Regions from separate parts of the Shewanella sp. MR-4 genome, predicted to be linked through region 1. Evidence: predicted binding sites of a transcription regulator. Region 1 holds the regulator's gene; the other holds the start of a gene.
What was found. The regulator MetJ, encoded in region 1, represses methionine synthesis genes. The targets are predictions, from matches to a motif close to TAGACGTCTAGACGTCTA.
Positions count from the first base shown of each region.

Region 2: metE (5-methyltetrahydropteroyltriglutamate--homocysteine S-methyltransferase) is a predicted target of MetJ. The motif match lies at 1,586-1,603, and genes of this name have one in related genera.

Region 1 is NC_008321.1:4,109,760-4,116,542, forward strand. Features, by position in the region: gene SHEWMR4_RS17955 (bifunctional aspartate kinase/homoserine dehydrogenase II) at 1-2,102, opposite strand, end outside; gene metB (cystathionine gamma-synthase) at 2,114-3,277, opposite strand; gene metJ (met regulon transcriptional regulator MetJ) at 3,500-3,814, shown strand; gene SHEWMR4_RS17970 (sulfite exporter TauE/SafE family protein) at 3,916-4,659, shown strand; gene nrfD (NrfD/PsrC family molybdoenzyme membrane anchor subunit) at 4,773-5,717, opposite strand; gene SHEWMR4_RS17980 (4Fe-4S dicluster domain-containing protein) at 5,720-6,286, opposite strand; gene phsA (thiosulfate reductase PhsA) at 6,299-6,783, opposite strand, start outside.
Region 2 is NC_008321.1:3,938,411-3,945,193, forward strand. Features, by position in the region: gene metE (5-methyltetrahydropteroyltriglutamate--homocysteine S-methyltransferase) at 1-1,476, opposite strand, end outside; gene SHEWMR4_RS17260 (LysR family transcriptional regulator) at 1,676-2,581, shown strand; gene SHEWMR4_RS17265 (HDOD domain-containing protein) at 2,641-3,369, opposite strand; gene SHEWMR4_RS17270 (TonB-dependent receptor) at 3,648-5,609, opposite strand; cobalamin riboswitch at 5,718-5,949, opposite strand; gene SHEWMR4_RS17275 (hypothetical protein) at 6,075-6,743, opposite strand.

The DNA of each region.
Region 1 (6,783 bases):
TCATCCAGCTCAGCGATACGGGCAAGGAATTGCTCCAGTGGAATATCCGCTAAATGGGCCGGCACTAGGGAGCGCAGTTCAATATCCTCAAGCTCGATTTCCAGACCGATTTCACGGGCCAAAATCAGCAGCTTGCGCTGCATGTCGCGGCCAGAAAGATCGTCGCGGGGATCGGGTTCGGTAATCCCTAGGCCACGCGCTTCAACCACTAATTCCGAGAAGGGTTTGCTGGTATCGTATTTCTCGAATAACCAACACAGGGTACCAGAGAAAATCCCGCCGACGGCCTCAACCGTATCGCCGCTGTTACGCAAATCGTTTAAGGCGTGCTGGATAGGTAAACCAGCGCCGCAGCTGGCGTTATAGCGCCAGAATAGACGGCGATAACCGAGTTGCTCCTTCAGCTCGCGGTAGAACGGCAGCGGGCCAGAACCCGCAAGCTTGTTCGCGCTGACCATATGGATGCCACGCTCAAAAAACTCTGGGTATTGTAGGGTCAAACTGGCGCTGGCACTGATATCTAATGCAATCAGTTCATCGCAGTTAAGTTGTTCTAATTGTTCGAATAAGTGCTCATATTGCCAAGGTGTTGCCTCGGCATCGAATTCCTGCTGCCAGTTTTCCAAATCCACAGCCGTAGACTTGATCAGGGCTTTGCTGGAACTCACCAAACCGACAAGTTCGACACGCGCTTCAAGCTCTTGATTTAATGAGGGAGAAACTGACTTAAACAGCTTCACCCACGCCTCGCCAATATTGCCAACACCCAGCAGCAATACGCCAATGCGTTTGCGTGGACCGGCGCAGCGGCGATGCACTTTTTGCGTCAGCAGATTAACCTGCGACTGCGGTACTAAGGTCACCAAACTTAAGTCACCACTGAACAAGGGCTTAGCGTCGCGGCTCAGTAAACGGGCAAAGCTGCGGCGATAATGCTCGGCATCGGCACTCACAAGCGCCACTAAACCGAGTTCGGTATTAATTTGCAGATCTTTAATGCCGAGGGCTTCGGCCTGCGCATCCAATAATTTTTGTACTTGTTTTTGGTTTTCAGCGGTATAGGCAAGCTCAAGCCGTTGATGCGCCGATACCCAATGGGCCAGTGGCGTTAACCCTGCTTCGACTAATTGCTCGAGCAGACTGGCCACATCGCCCGCGATCTTAAAGCCAAATAACACCACGGCATTGAGGTTAGTCACCACAGGCGCACTCGCCGAGGAGCTGTGGGGAGCAATCAGGGTAAAGTCGGTATGGGAGGCGTAGCTTGAACGTACGGCGAGGCTCACCTCGGTGTTAAACAGCGGCTGCAAAGTGCGCGAATGCAAAACAGGCGAACCTAAACGTGCCAAGCGGTCTGCTTCGGCGAGGGACATGCTCTTGAGTAATTTCGCATCGTTGATCTTATTCGGATCAGCGTTAAATACCCCTTCAACGTCGGTCCAAATGGTCACGCGCTCAATGTCGGCAAGGCTAGCAATTAAGCTGGCGCTAAAGTCAGAGCCATTGCGACCCAATAGCAAGGTATCGCCACGCTCGTTGGCACAGATAAAACCGGTGATCACTAAACGCTCGTTAGGATGCGCGGCCAGTAAGGCTTGTACTTTGGCGCGGGATTCTTGCACGCGAATTTGCGGTACGGCGGCCTCATCGGCCACGAGAATCGAGCAGGCATCCACATGACTTGCGGCCACACCCGATTCGCGCAGCAGCGCCGCCATTAAGCGCGCCGACCAACGCTCACCAAAGCTCACCACATGGCTAATTTGGTAATCGTTACGGGAATCTAAAGATAATAGACTGATTAACTGAGCTTTATCCGTGGTTAAACGCTCACGCAGATCCCGCGCTTGCTCATTGGATAACAGCTGCTCAATCAAGCCTTGCTGATAGCTGATAAGAACTTGCAACTCTTCTTGCCATAATTGGTTGCTATCGCGCAGGGACAATAATTTATATAAAAAGTTAGTGGTTTTACCCGCGGCAGACACCACCACCAGATCATCACTATGACCATGGGTTAACAGAATATGGGCGACTCGGCGATAACAATCGGCATCGGCTAAGCTGGAACCACCAAATTTATGTAAGTGACAACGTGCCATCTCGAATTCCTCTACTGACAAGCCGCAACGGCGGCCAATCCTGCTTGAATATCTGCAACTAAGTCGTCGGCATCTTCAATACCAACCGACAAACGTAATAGGGTGTCTTTAATGCCAGCTTCATAACGCGCTTGGGGCTCCATCGCCCTATGGGTCATAGTCGCGGGCACGGCCACGAGACTCTCAACGCCACCTAAGCTCTCGGCCACGCTGAATAAACTTAAGGCATCTAAAAAGGCGACCACTTCGGCCTCGCCGCCCTTAAGCTCAAAACTCAGCATAGCGCCAAAGCCTTTTTGCTGCTTGGCGGCAATGGCATGGCCGGGGTGATCCGCAAGTCCTGGGTAATACACTTTGCTCACCACAGGGCTGCTCGTCAGCACGTCCAGAATACGCTGGGCATTGCTTTGGTGCTCGCGAATGCGCACGGCTAAGGTACGCAGACCCCGCAGGGTTTGATAACTGTCGAAGGCAGACCCAGTTAAACCTAAAGTGTTCGACCACCAATGTAAGGTCTCACCGAGTTGAGGATCTTTGGCGATCACCGCGCCGCCCACCACATCGCTGTGACCATTGATGTACTTAGTGGTGGAGTGGATAACGATATCGGCACCGAGTAACAGCGGTTGCTGCAAAATGGGCGAGAGGAAAGTGTTGTCCACTACCACTAAAGCGCCCACTGCGTGGCTCGCCTTGGCGATAGCTTCGATATCGACGACTCGCAGCAGAGGGTTAGAGGGGGTTTCAATCCATACCATCTTAGGTTGCTGGGCGATGGCTTGCTCAAGCGCTTGAGCATCGGTTTGATCGACCACCAGCAGTTTAAATTGGCCTTTTTTCGCGAGGTTGGTGAATAAACGGTACGAACCGCCGTAACAATCGTGTGGAACCACCAGCAAGTCATCTGGGCCGAGCAAGGTAGTGACTAAGGTAATGGCTGCCATGCCAGTGCAAGTCACCACGCCAGTTGCGCCCTTTTCCAGCTTAGCTAAGGCATCACCTAAGATGCTGCGGGTAGGATTGCCGGAACGACTGTAATCAAATTCGCGAGGATTTTTATGACCATCGAAGGCGTAATTAGTCGACAGGTAAATTGGCGGCACCACCGCGCCATGCTGAGTATCGCTTTCGATACCCTGACGCACTGCTAATGTGGCTAATTGACGTTCGGTCACTAATTTGCCTGCGGTCATCGGGAACTCCTAAGTTCGCAAAGAGATGTCTGGACGTCTAAATGTACCTAAGCCCAGTGGCATCGTCAATAGGCGTTAAGACGTTTAGACGTCTAAACATAAAGAAATCTGTTTGCAATCACTAAGAAATAGTAGCAATAATTTGACTGTAATCTGTAAGGGTTTAAAATCTGCCCCGAATTTAGCGTTATAACAGGTGAGTCAATGACTGAATGGAATGGGGAATACATCAGCCCCTATGCTGAACATGGCAAGAAGAATGAACAAGTAAAGAAAATTACTGTGTCTATTCCGCTCAAAGTGCTAAAAGTCCTCACGGATGAACGTACCCGTCGTCAGGTCAACAACCTGCGCCACGCGACGAATAGCGAACTTTTGTGTGAAGCGTTTTTGCATGCCTACACCGGCCAGCCTCTGCCTAATGATGCCGATCTATCGAAGGATTGCCCAGACAGCATTCCCGCCGAAGCGAAACGGTTGATGGACGAGATGGGGATCGAGTGGGAAGATATGGAATAACGCTTAAGCGTCCAATATCCTACTTATCATTAGGGATCGTTAATACTCATCTTGCTTGATGGGTTAGAGTAACGATCCCTATTTTGTTTTGATGGAATCCTATGTTCTCCTTGATAGATCCACAAACGCTCGCCATTGCGTCTGTGATTGTGTTTTTAGGTGCCCTCACCCAGAGTCTGATTGGCTTTGGCCTTGCCGTGGTGGCGAGCCCGTTGCTGTATATTGTCGACCCCGAATTAGTGCCCGCCCCTGTGATTGTGATGGGTTTTTCCATCGCCCTACTCACCCTGCTGCGTGAACGCGGCCATTTAGAATTCAATGGTTTGCAATATGCGCTCATCGGTCGAGTGCCCGGAGGTTTTATCGGTGCCAGCCTGCTACTGTTTGCGCCGCAGCCGATTCTTGGTCTGGCGATTGCTGGCATTGTGGCAGTCGCCGTGGTGCTGAGCCTGTATAAATTGACTCTTCCCGTGAACAAAGCAACCCTGTTTGGCGCGGGCGTGGTCTCGGGGATCTTCGGTAATATCGCCGCCATTGGTGGTCCGCCGATGGCGATTCTGTTGGCGGGTAAGGATGCCTCCAAATTTCGCGCCGCATTGTCAGCCTTCTTTATCTTCAGCTCGACCATAGCCCTGGTCATTCTTGGGGTGACGGGTCTGCTCGAAATCAAGCATTTATGGTTATCCCTGATGCTGTTGCCATCAGTGTTTTTAGGCTATTTAGTGGCAGGCAAACTGGTGGGGAATGTGGATAAGCATAAGACCAAGATGGCCACCTTAGCCCTCTGCGCTATCAGCGCCTTAGTGCTCACGGTGAAATCTGTGATTGAGCTATTGCCGCAATAATTACCGCAATAAAATCCTGCTAATCGCCCCCATAAAAAAGCACCGTTAATCGGTGCTTTTTGCTTGCAGGGGATAGGTGATGTATCCCATCGATATTGCATTGAACCAAAACACTAACTTAGATAGCTTTGTCCCGCATATACAATAAAGTGTCTCAGTGCTAACACACCGGTTAAGCTGGCGCAGGCCACCATAATCATCGCCCCCTTGCTGTGGCGAGTCGCGGTCGGCAACAGCATAAACAACAGCGGAATACCAAAACCAATCCCGACCACGCCAATCCAGAATACGCTCGCCCACACGCCAGAGGTGAGTGATGCTAGCGCCGCAGCTGCCGCTCCGCCCTTAAAGTACAAGGCGCAGAACAACATAAACAGGAACATGATTTCGATTGCCATCACTGGCAGCTCTAAGCCATGCATTTTGGCTAAGGTCTTGTCGTGGCTATCGGTCTTGAACATCACCAGCGCCAGCACCGCATTAGCCGCCGCGCCCGCCGATAAACCAGAGACTAAAAACAGCGCTGGCAATACCGCAGTGTTCAACATCGGATAGGCATTCATGGCCGAAATTAAGAAGCCAGTATAAGCACCTACGCCAATCGCGAGGATAAACAGCAGCACTTCAATCGGTTTTCTAAAGGGCATCAGCAGCTTAGCGATAGGCACGAGGAAACCTAAGCCCCACTTTGGCAGCTCATCGCGCAGCACAAGAATCGCGTAGGCAAATGCCAAGGGGGAGTAAGCCAGTAGCGCTAACACCCCAATTGCCATTACAGACTGGAAGTTGTAGTTGATTAAAATCAGCCAAAAATGGAAAGGCTTCGTTAAATCAAACACTAAACATGCCAAGCCTAGGCAAATGGCCACTGGGCCAATAATAGCAGCGGCCTTGAGAATACTCGTCTCACCCTGCGCTTGCTCCTTATTAAACCAACGCAGACCAATGCCAATCAGCAAACTTCCGGCGGATAAGCCCGCCATAAACAGATACACGGCGATGATCCAATGCCAAGTAACGGGATCATATTGCGCCATATCGCCCCAAGTATTGTTCATAATCAAATCCCCCCTCTTTTGGTAGGAACGCGATATACCCTAGGCTGAGTGCCTAAATGGGTCTTATCTTGGTAAGTGATCTTAGTGTTGAGTAGCATAGCGACCTCACTCTGTGGATCGTTGGCATCGCCAAAGACTAAGGCATCGGTCGGACACACAGTCACACAGGCGGGCTCTTCACCTCGGGCTAAGCGCGTGTCCTTACAGAAGTTACACTTATCAGCCACTTTGGTTTCTGGATTCATAAAACGCACCTTGTAGGGGCACGCCGCCACGCAGTACATACAGCCCACACACTTATCGCCATGGATGGAGACAATCCCATCCTCACCCACATAGGCCGCCCCCGTTGGACACACCTTCACACAAGGCGCATCTTCACACTGCTGGCACGATACCCTGTGGTACTTAAAGTGCAGGTGTGGCATCTCGCCGAAGGGGCCCTCTACGCGCACTTGTAAGCGAGTCACGCCCTCGGGGACACCGTTTTCACTGCGGCAGGCCACGTTACAAGCTTGGCAGCCGATGCACTTGTTCTCATCGTGCACCATCACATATCTTTTCGTCATTTGAGCCTCCAATTAGCGTTTTGCCAGCGTGACGCCTGTCGTATGAATATTCATGCCACACACAGGGGCTGTTTGATGGGGCAATAAGTTTCCGCAGTGGATGCCTTTACCAGTCGCTCTAACCAACTCTTTGTTTTTAGAGCCAAAGCCCATATAGGCAAACACGGTATCGGGGCGAATGCCCGGGGTGACTAAGGCGTGGCCTTCTTCGCTACCCACGCTGCTGGTTAACCGAATCGGGTCGCCATTGCTGATCCCTAACTTGCCCGCCGTGACCGGATGCACCCAAATGGCGTTATCCGACATCAGGTTAGCTAACATGGGGATATTGTGAGTCGCACCATTGGTATGCACGGCGACCTTGCCTTGGATAAAGTACAGCTCGTCGGCTTTCTTCAAATGCACTTCGCGGAACTTAATCACCCCGCGTCCAGGCGCCATGGCCTCGACCTTGGCTGAGGTCAATTCAATCTTGCCACTTGGGGTTTTAAAGCTGA
Region 2 (6,783 bases), 170 kb from region 1:
CACCATGTCATTACGCTCGGCCTCACCATGAACTAGTACATCGATACCGAGTTTGAGCTGACGGTCTATGGTATCGCGGGTCACTTGCTGCAACTGCTCGGTATATTGAGCATCGCTTAGCTCCCCTTTGCGCCAACGGCTACGTAAGCCACGGATAGCAGGCGTTTGTGGGAATGAGCCAATAGTGGTCGTTGGCAGTAATGGCAAACGATACTTACGCTGCTGCACCGCTTGGCGCTCAGTAAATTCGCTCACACGTTCATAGTCGGCTGGGATCAGCGCAGCGACACGGGCGATCACTTTAGCATCCGCCGCCTGAGCCTTAGCCTCACGGCGTGCCACACAGGTGTTAACTATCTCTTTGGCCGCGACAGACTCAGGCGCCAGCAGCAATTGGCGCACATTAGCCAGCTCCAACAGCTTTTGCTTAGCAAATGCGAGCTGCTGACGTAGCGTCGGCGTGAGCGTCGTCTCCACCTCTAAATCTACAGGGCTGTGAAGCAGTGAACAGGAGGTGCCAATCCATAGGCGCGCTCCTAAGTCTCGGGCAACACTACCGATACGCTCGACAATCAGGTCAACCTCTGCTGCCCACACGTTACGGCCATTAACTACACCCGCCGACAGAATTTGATCTGGTCTTAAGGCATTGGCAAACAAGGCCAATTGTTCAGGGGCTGTTACTAAATCGAGGTGCAGACCCGCCACCGGCAGCGCGGAAACCAGCGCCTGATGATGACTGATGCTGCCATAGTAGCTGGTGAGTAAAATCTTCACTTGAGCCGTTTTAAGCGCTTGATAAGCTTCGCTAATCGCAGCTTGCCAATCGGCGGCTAATTCGAGAGCCAGAACCGGCTCCTCAAGCTGTACCCAAGTCACGCCCTGCGCGGCAAAACGCGCAAGTATGTCGGCATAGGCCTTTAACAGATTGGGCAATAGGCTGAGTTTATCGAAATCCTGACCCACGGTTTTTGCCAGATACAAGTAACTCACAGGGCCTAACAGCACGGGCTTGGCTTGATAACCCAGCGCCTGCGCCTCGGCGACTTCATCAAAAAACTGCTCATAGGCGATAGAGAACACTTGGTCTTGCTTAAGTTCTGGCACTAAGTAGTGATAGTTAGTGTTGAAATACTTAGTCATTTCCGAGGCTGGCGCATCGGTGCCAGTTGGCGCACGGCCACGGGCAACGCGGAATAAGGTATCAAGATCGATAGCGCCCTCGCCACGGTGACGATCTGGAATGGCGTTTAGGGTCGCACTCAGGGTTAACACTTGATCGTAAAAGGCAAAATCACCCACTGGCACTTGCTCGATCCCAGCGGCGACTTGCCATTGCCAATGGGTACGACGTAACTCCTTGGCCACCTCATGCAGCTCGGCTTGAGTGCTCTCACCACGCCAGTATTTTTCGAGGGCAAATTTCAGTTCACGACGACGCCCGATACGGGGAAAACCAAGACTGTTTAATTGCATACCATATCTTCCTTTATTTGAGATAAGCCATATTCGGCACTAGCACCCACCAGATTGTGTTTCTGGGCAACTTTTCGCATTTAAGTCTGGATAAATCACAACGGGCGTCTGGACGTCTAGAAGTTTATTGTGATAGTCTCTATGCCAGCAACCGAATTGATTTCAAGCACAACATGAGCGAAATTCACTTGGAGTGATCATGATCGAACTAAGACATCTGCGAACCTTAATGGCACTGAAGGAAAGTGGCAGCTTGGCGGGCGCAGCCAAAAAACGTTTTGTCACTCAATCGGCTCTCTCCCATCAAATTAAGGAGTTAGAGCAACGAATTAATTCGCCCATTTTTGTGCGTAAAAGCAAACCCCTCTCCTTTACTCAAGAAGGCGCACGGCTACTGCACCTCGCCGAAGAGATCCTGCCTAAGGTGTTAGAAACGGAAACGGATCTGAAAAATGGCCTAGAGACAGAGACCAATCAGCTCAGAGTGGGGATTGAATGCCACAGCTGTTTTCGCTGGTTAATGCCAGTGATGGAGCAATTTAGGCAAGATCATCCGCAGGCCGAGTTAGATCTATCGAGCCGTCATCTATTCGATTCGCTCAATGCCTTAGAGATGGGCGAACTCGATATAGTACTGACCTCAGATCCCGTACCGGGACACTCGCTCGCCTATCAGCATTTGTTTGATTTTGAAGTGAAGTTAGTGGTTGCCAAGGATCATCCCTTAGCGAAAGAAGCCTATGTTACGCCTAAGCAATTGGCCCGCTTACCCATTATCAGCTACCCAGTGCCACTGGCGCGTTTAGATATTTATCGCCACTTTTTAGAACCCGCAGGCGTTGAAGCCGGCGAGCAAAAGACCTGCGATTTGACCATGATGTTACTTCAACGCATCGCCTGTAAGGACGGTATCGCCGCCCTGCCCAACTGGTCAATCAATGAGGGACATGGTTTGAGTTTAGCTTCAGTCAAACTCGGCCAAGAAGGCTTAAAGCGACCACTATTTGGGGCCTATCGCCGCCACAGCGCGAACTCGGCCTTAGTGCAAAACTGGCTGCAACTGGTGGCAAGCGAAGGCTTAGCGCGTCAGCAAAAATCCAATTAGTGCCGTCAAAACAGCATAAAAAAGCCTGCAATTGCAGGCTTTGTTTTTATGAGCAGTGCTTAGAGCGGGTTGAGTAACATACCGCGCATCGAGAGCACACGGCGCAGGATTAACCCTGGAGAATTTTGATTACGGGTCTGGCGCAGATTGTGGGCGATCATAAACTCTTGGCGCAGATCCTGATCGAGATCTAAAGCCTCAAAGGCTTCGATGGTTAAGGTCTGCTGCTGATTATCAATCAATGACTTAATCACGCTTAACGGGAAAGATTGCTCAGAGCTGGCATTTAAGTAAGCAAAGGCGGTTAAGGCAATGATTTGCCCGAATACACTAAACAGCGCCAAGGTTTGTACTTCATCGGGGTCAACATCGACATCCGGCATATCGACTAGGCTGTCGACCGCATCGGTAGCGATATTTTCCGTGAGTTTCCAATAACCTTGTACCAACTTCTTATAGGGTTGGGGCAATTCATCGAGGCGTTCTTTCAAATAGAAGGTGAAGGCATAACGATAAATATTGACCTGGCCTAAACGGATTAGGGCGTCTTTTAAGGAGCGAGATTTAGGATTTACTACACCTGAAGCCTGCGCCGAATTACTGCGCATCAACATGTGGGCAGCTAATGCGGGATCGCTCGAAATAATATCGATCACATTACGAATGTCGCCTTCGGCTAGGATCGCTTTTTTGAGTGGAATTAAGATCCCACGGCGACCGATCACTTGCTCTTCATTCGCTATGATGGCTCTCACTTGAGTAAAAACCTGTTGCTCAAGATCTGTCATAAGACACTTTACACCTGTTAATTAGCTATAAGATGATTCGAATACCGCTCACATCATACCCAAACTACAAAGAATTTCAGCCCTAAGTCGTAGAATAATTGTGACAATGCGTTATATGCAGTGATCTACAGCACAAGCAACGACTTAACTCATCTCAAAATAGGCTGAACCTATAAAGAATACACCGAGAAGATAGATTTTTCTCTGCGCATCCCCAAACAACAGAAATAATAAAGCCAGACTGAGTCTGGCTTTAAAGATTCACTATTGAACCGAGCTTAGAAACGATAGCCTAAGGTAAAGCGAATATCACGGCCTCGGCCTGAGTAATAGCTATCACCCCAAATGCCACCGTAGTAACCCGAGCTAACATACTCTTTATCAAACAGGTTATCGATACGCAGGCTCGCTAACCAAGCATCACGGGTATAGTTAAGGGCTAGATTACCTAAGACATAGCTAGATAATTTATCGCCTTCGTTGCCGTTATCGCCTTCAATAAAACGATCGCCCGTGTAAATCGCCTCGGCAAATACTTGGAAATGCTCGGCAAAATCCATGCTGACATAACCGCGTCCCGTATGTTCAGCCACCCAAGACAATTGCTTGCCATCATTCACCCCGTCGGTAAATTCGGCATCGATATAGTTATATTCCAAGCCTAAGGTGAGGGCTTGAGTGACCTGCCAATCCCAATCGGCACTCGCGCCATAGCGGCGTGAAGCATCGGCATTGACGTTGGCGCCTTGGAAACTGCCACCAACTGGTTTTTCAGCACTCGGATCGAAGACGATTTCATCTTCTAAATCGAGGCGATATAGGCTGACGCGTAGGCTTTGGCTCGCCACAGTCCAATCCCAACCTGCCTCATAGGAACGGCCTGTCTGCGGCTTTAAGCCATACACATCTTTCGGGGTGTAGGCTTGCTCATCGACCTTAGCAAAGCGGAAGTTTTCATCGCCACGCAGATAGAATCTGTGCTCGGCGCTCGGACGGTAATTTAAACCGAACTCGAATGCGGTCGCATCTTCATCTAAATCGATGCCGTTTGGATACACATTGCCATCGACCAGATCGTCGGTCACCCGCGCATAACGGCCACCCACCACATAGCTTAAGGTGTGGCTTAATGGCACAGTGGCTTGCAGGTAAGCACTTTGCATTTCCTGCACGTTGCTGCGCGCCATAGAGTCAAACTCGGCCTTACCGCGGCTGATATCCAAACCAGTGACTAGGTTTAGCTCACCTTGACGGGTGCTGTAATTAGCGAGTGCTTTAGGGCTAAACATCAGCAGCGAGCGAGTATTTTGGCTACCCGCGCCCCAGTTTAATGAGGTCACTAAGGTATCGCTGTAATCCAGATCCGCCGCTAACGCCCAGTTTTGGTTTAGCTGATGCTGATAACCGCTGCGCGCAGCAGTCGTCATCTCATGAACATATTCGCTACTATTGAAAGATTGGCGTGGATCGTCCTTGAACTGATCCACCGTCAACGAGCCAGGATTTTCGCGATCATCATCGTAATAGCTAGTTTCAACGAAGAAAGAATCTGTGGCGGTTTTATATTGAATACGGCCAAGGATAGAACCCGTTTCATTGGCATTGTGCTTGCGATAGTTATCGCCTTGGTTGTAGCTACCGGTCAGGAAATAGTGCCAATCTTTATTGATGGCGCCCGACACATCGCCGCGACCTTCATAGGTATTAAAGCTGCCGCCGGATAATTGCACGCTGCCGCCCGTATTCTCAGGTGACTTAGTCACAATGTTGATCACCCCGCCTACCGCTTGGTCACCATAGAGCACGCCCGCACTGCCCGATAAAATTTCGACACGCTCAATTAAATTGAGTGGAATGGCATTCAGGCTAGGGGCGGCGATATCGATGTTATTTAAGCGACGACCATCGAGCAAAATCAAGGTGTTGTTAACGGCGGTGCTGGCGCTAAAGCCGCGCATCGCGAAGCTAGTACCAATGTTATTGTCGGACAGCTGAATACCACTTTGACCACGTAACACTTCGGTCAAGCTGGTTGCGCCACTCTGCTCAATCGCAGCGGCATCAATCACATTCACATTGGCGGCAATATTTAAGGGGGTCTTGTCTGAACGGCCAATCACGACGATATGCTCATCGACTTTGGCAACGCTGGCATCATCGGCCGCCACGGCGGGGGCGATAACAGAAAAACTGCAAAGGCTGCCGATCAGCAGCGCGATTTTTGTTGGATGTGTTCCCATTTTACCTTTAACTCCTGCAAGGAAAACGGGGCATTGGCGCCACGATACCGTTGATTCAGTAACAAATACTGACAGTCACTATCGCATTTTGAGATCTGCCCACCGAAATCTCAAAAACACCTTTAGGGCCGGTCTCCGGACTTAGGCTATGTTAATCCAAGCAATAGAAGGACTAACTCGAAACTGACCTTTCACATTGCTTATCGGGTTCTTCTTGAACGCCTAGCGAATGCGGTCGTCTCTCACCTTTTACCGTTGCGGGGGCAGTGCCAGAATTTCACTGGCTTCCCGATTATCTCGCGACGAATGCATCGCAAGCACCACAGAAGGTTGACTAAAAATAGGTTCAGAGGGCGAAAAACCAGTTAACGCCCAATAAGGCTCGTGGCATATCAAGCCTGAGCGCGCGCATTATAGACGTCTATACGGATGAAAGTCCATGTTCATCCGTCTGTCGACTGATAACTACTTTAATGAATAGGGCGCTAAGCCTGAAATAAAGTCGGCACTATTAGCCGCCTGCAAGGGAGGTTTATCGGCAGAAAACACATCGCCACGCATCGATTTATGCAGTAAATACAAGTCCTTGTTACCACTTACCACGGTATAGTAACCAATTTCGCCCTGGGGATTTGAGGTAAAGGCACTGGGATTAAACTGAGTCGCGCCATGGACATGCGGCATTGTGGTACATCCGAGAATAGCCTGAAAGCCTTCGTGACCATCCACTTGGGTATCACCCAATTTCTGATAGACCACTTCACCGTCACAGGCGGCTTGATATGACTCGGCCATCGCATCTAAAAACTGCTCCGGGCTGGCAGTTTCGGCCATGCCCTTAAAGCCTTGCACACAAAACAGCGCACTCCATTGATTAAGCGCTTCCTGCTCCGGCACAAATTCCGCCATAAACATGTCCGCACGTTCTTCATGGTAGGCTTTGCGCCACCCCGCTGGCAGGTTAAATCCTAATTGCTGACTAAAGACAGGCAACACATGGGTGTGCGACGCGCCACTTTCACTGCGAGGCATATCCAATTTTGCCTCGACGGATTCAGAGCCGATTAGGCTGCACAGCATTAATACGCTCGCGCCCTGCCATAACCTCATCTGCATATGGGGTATACATTTCATTATTATCATCCTTGTATCGCATTGGTATGGTTAATACGAC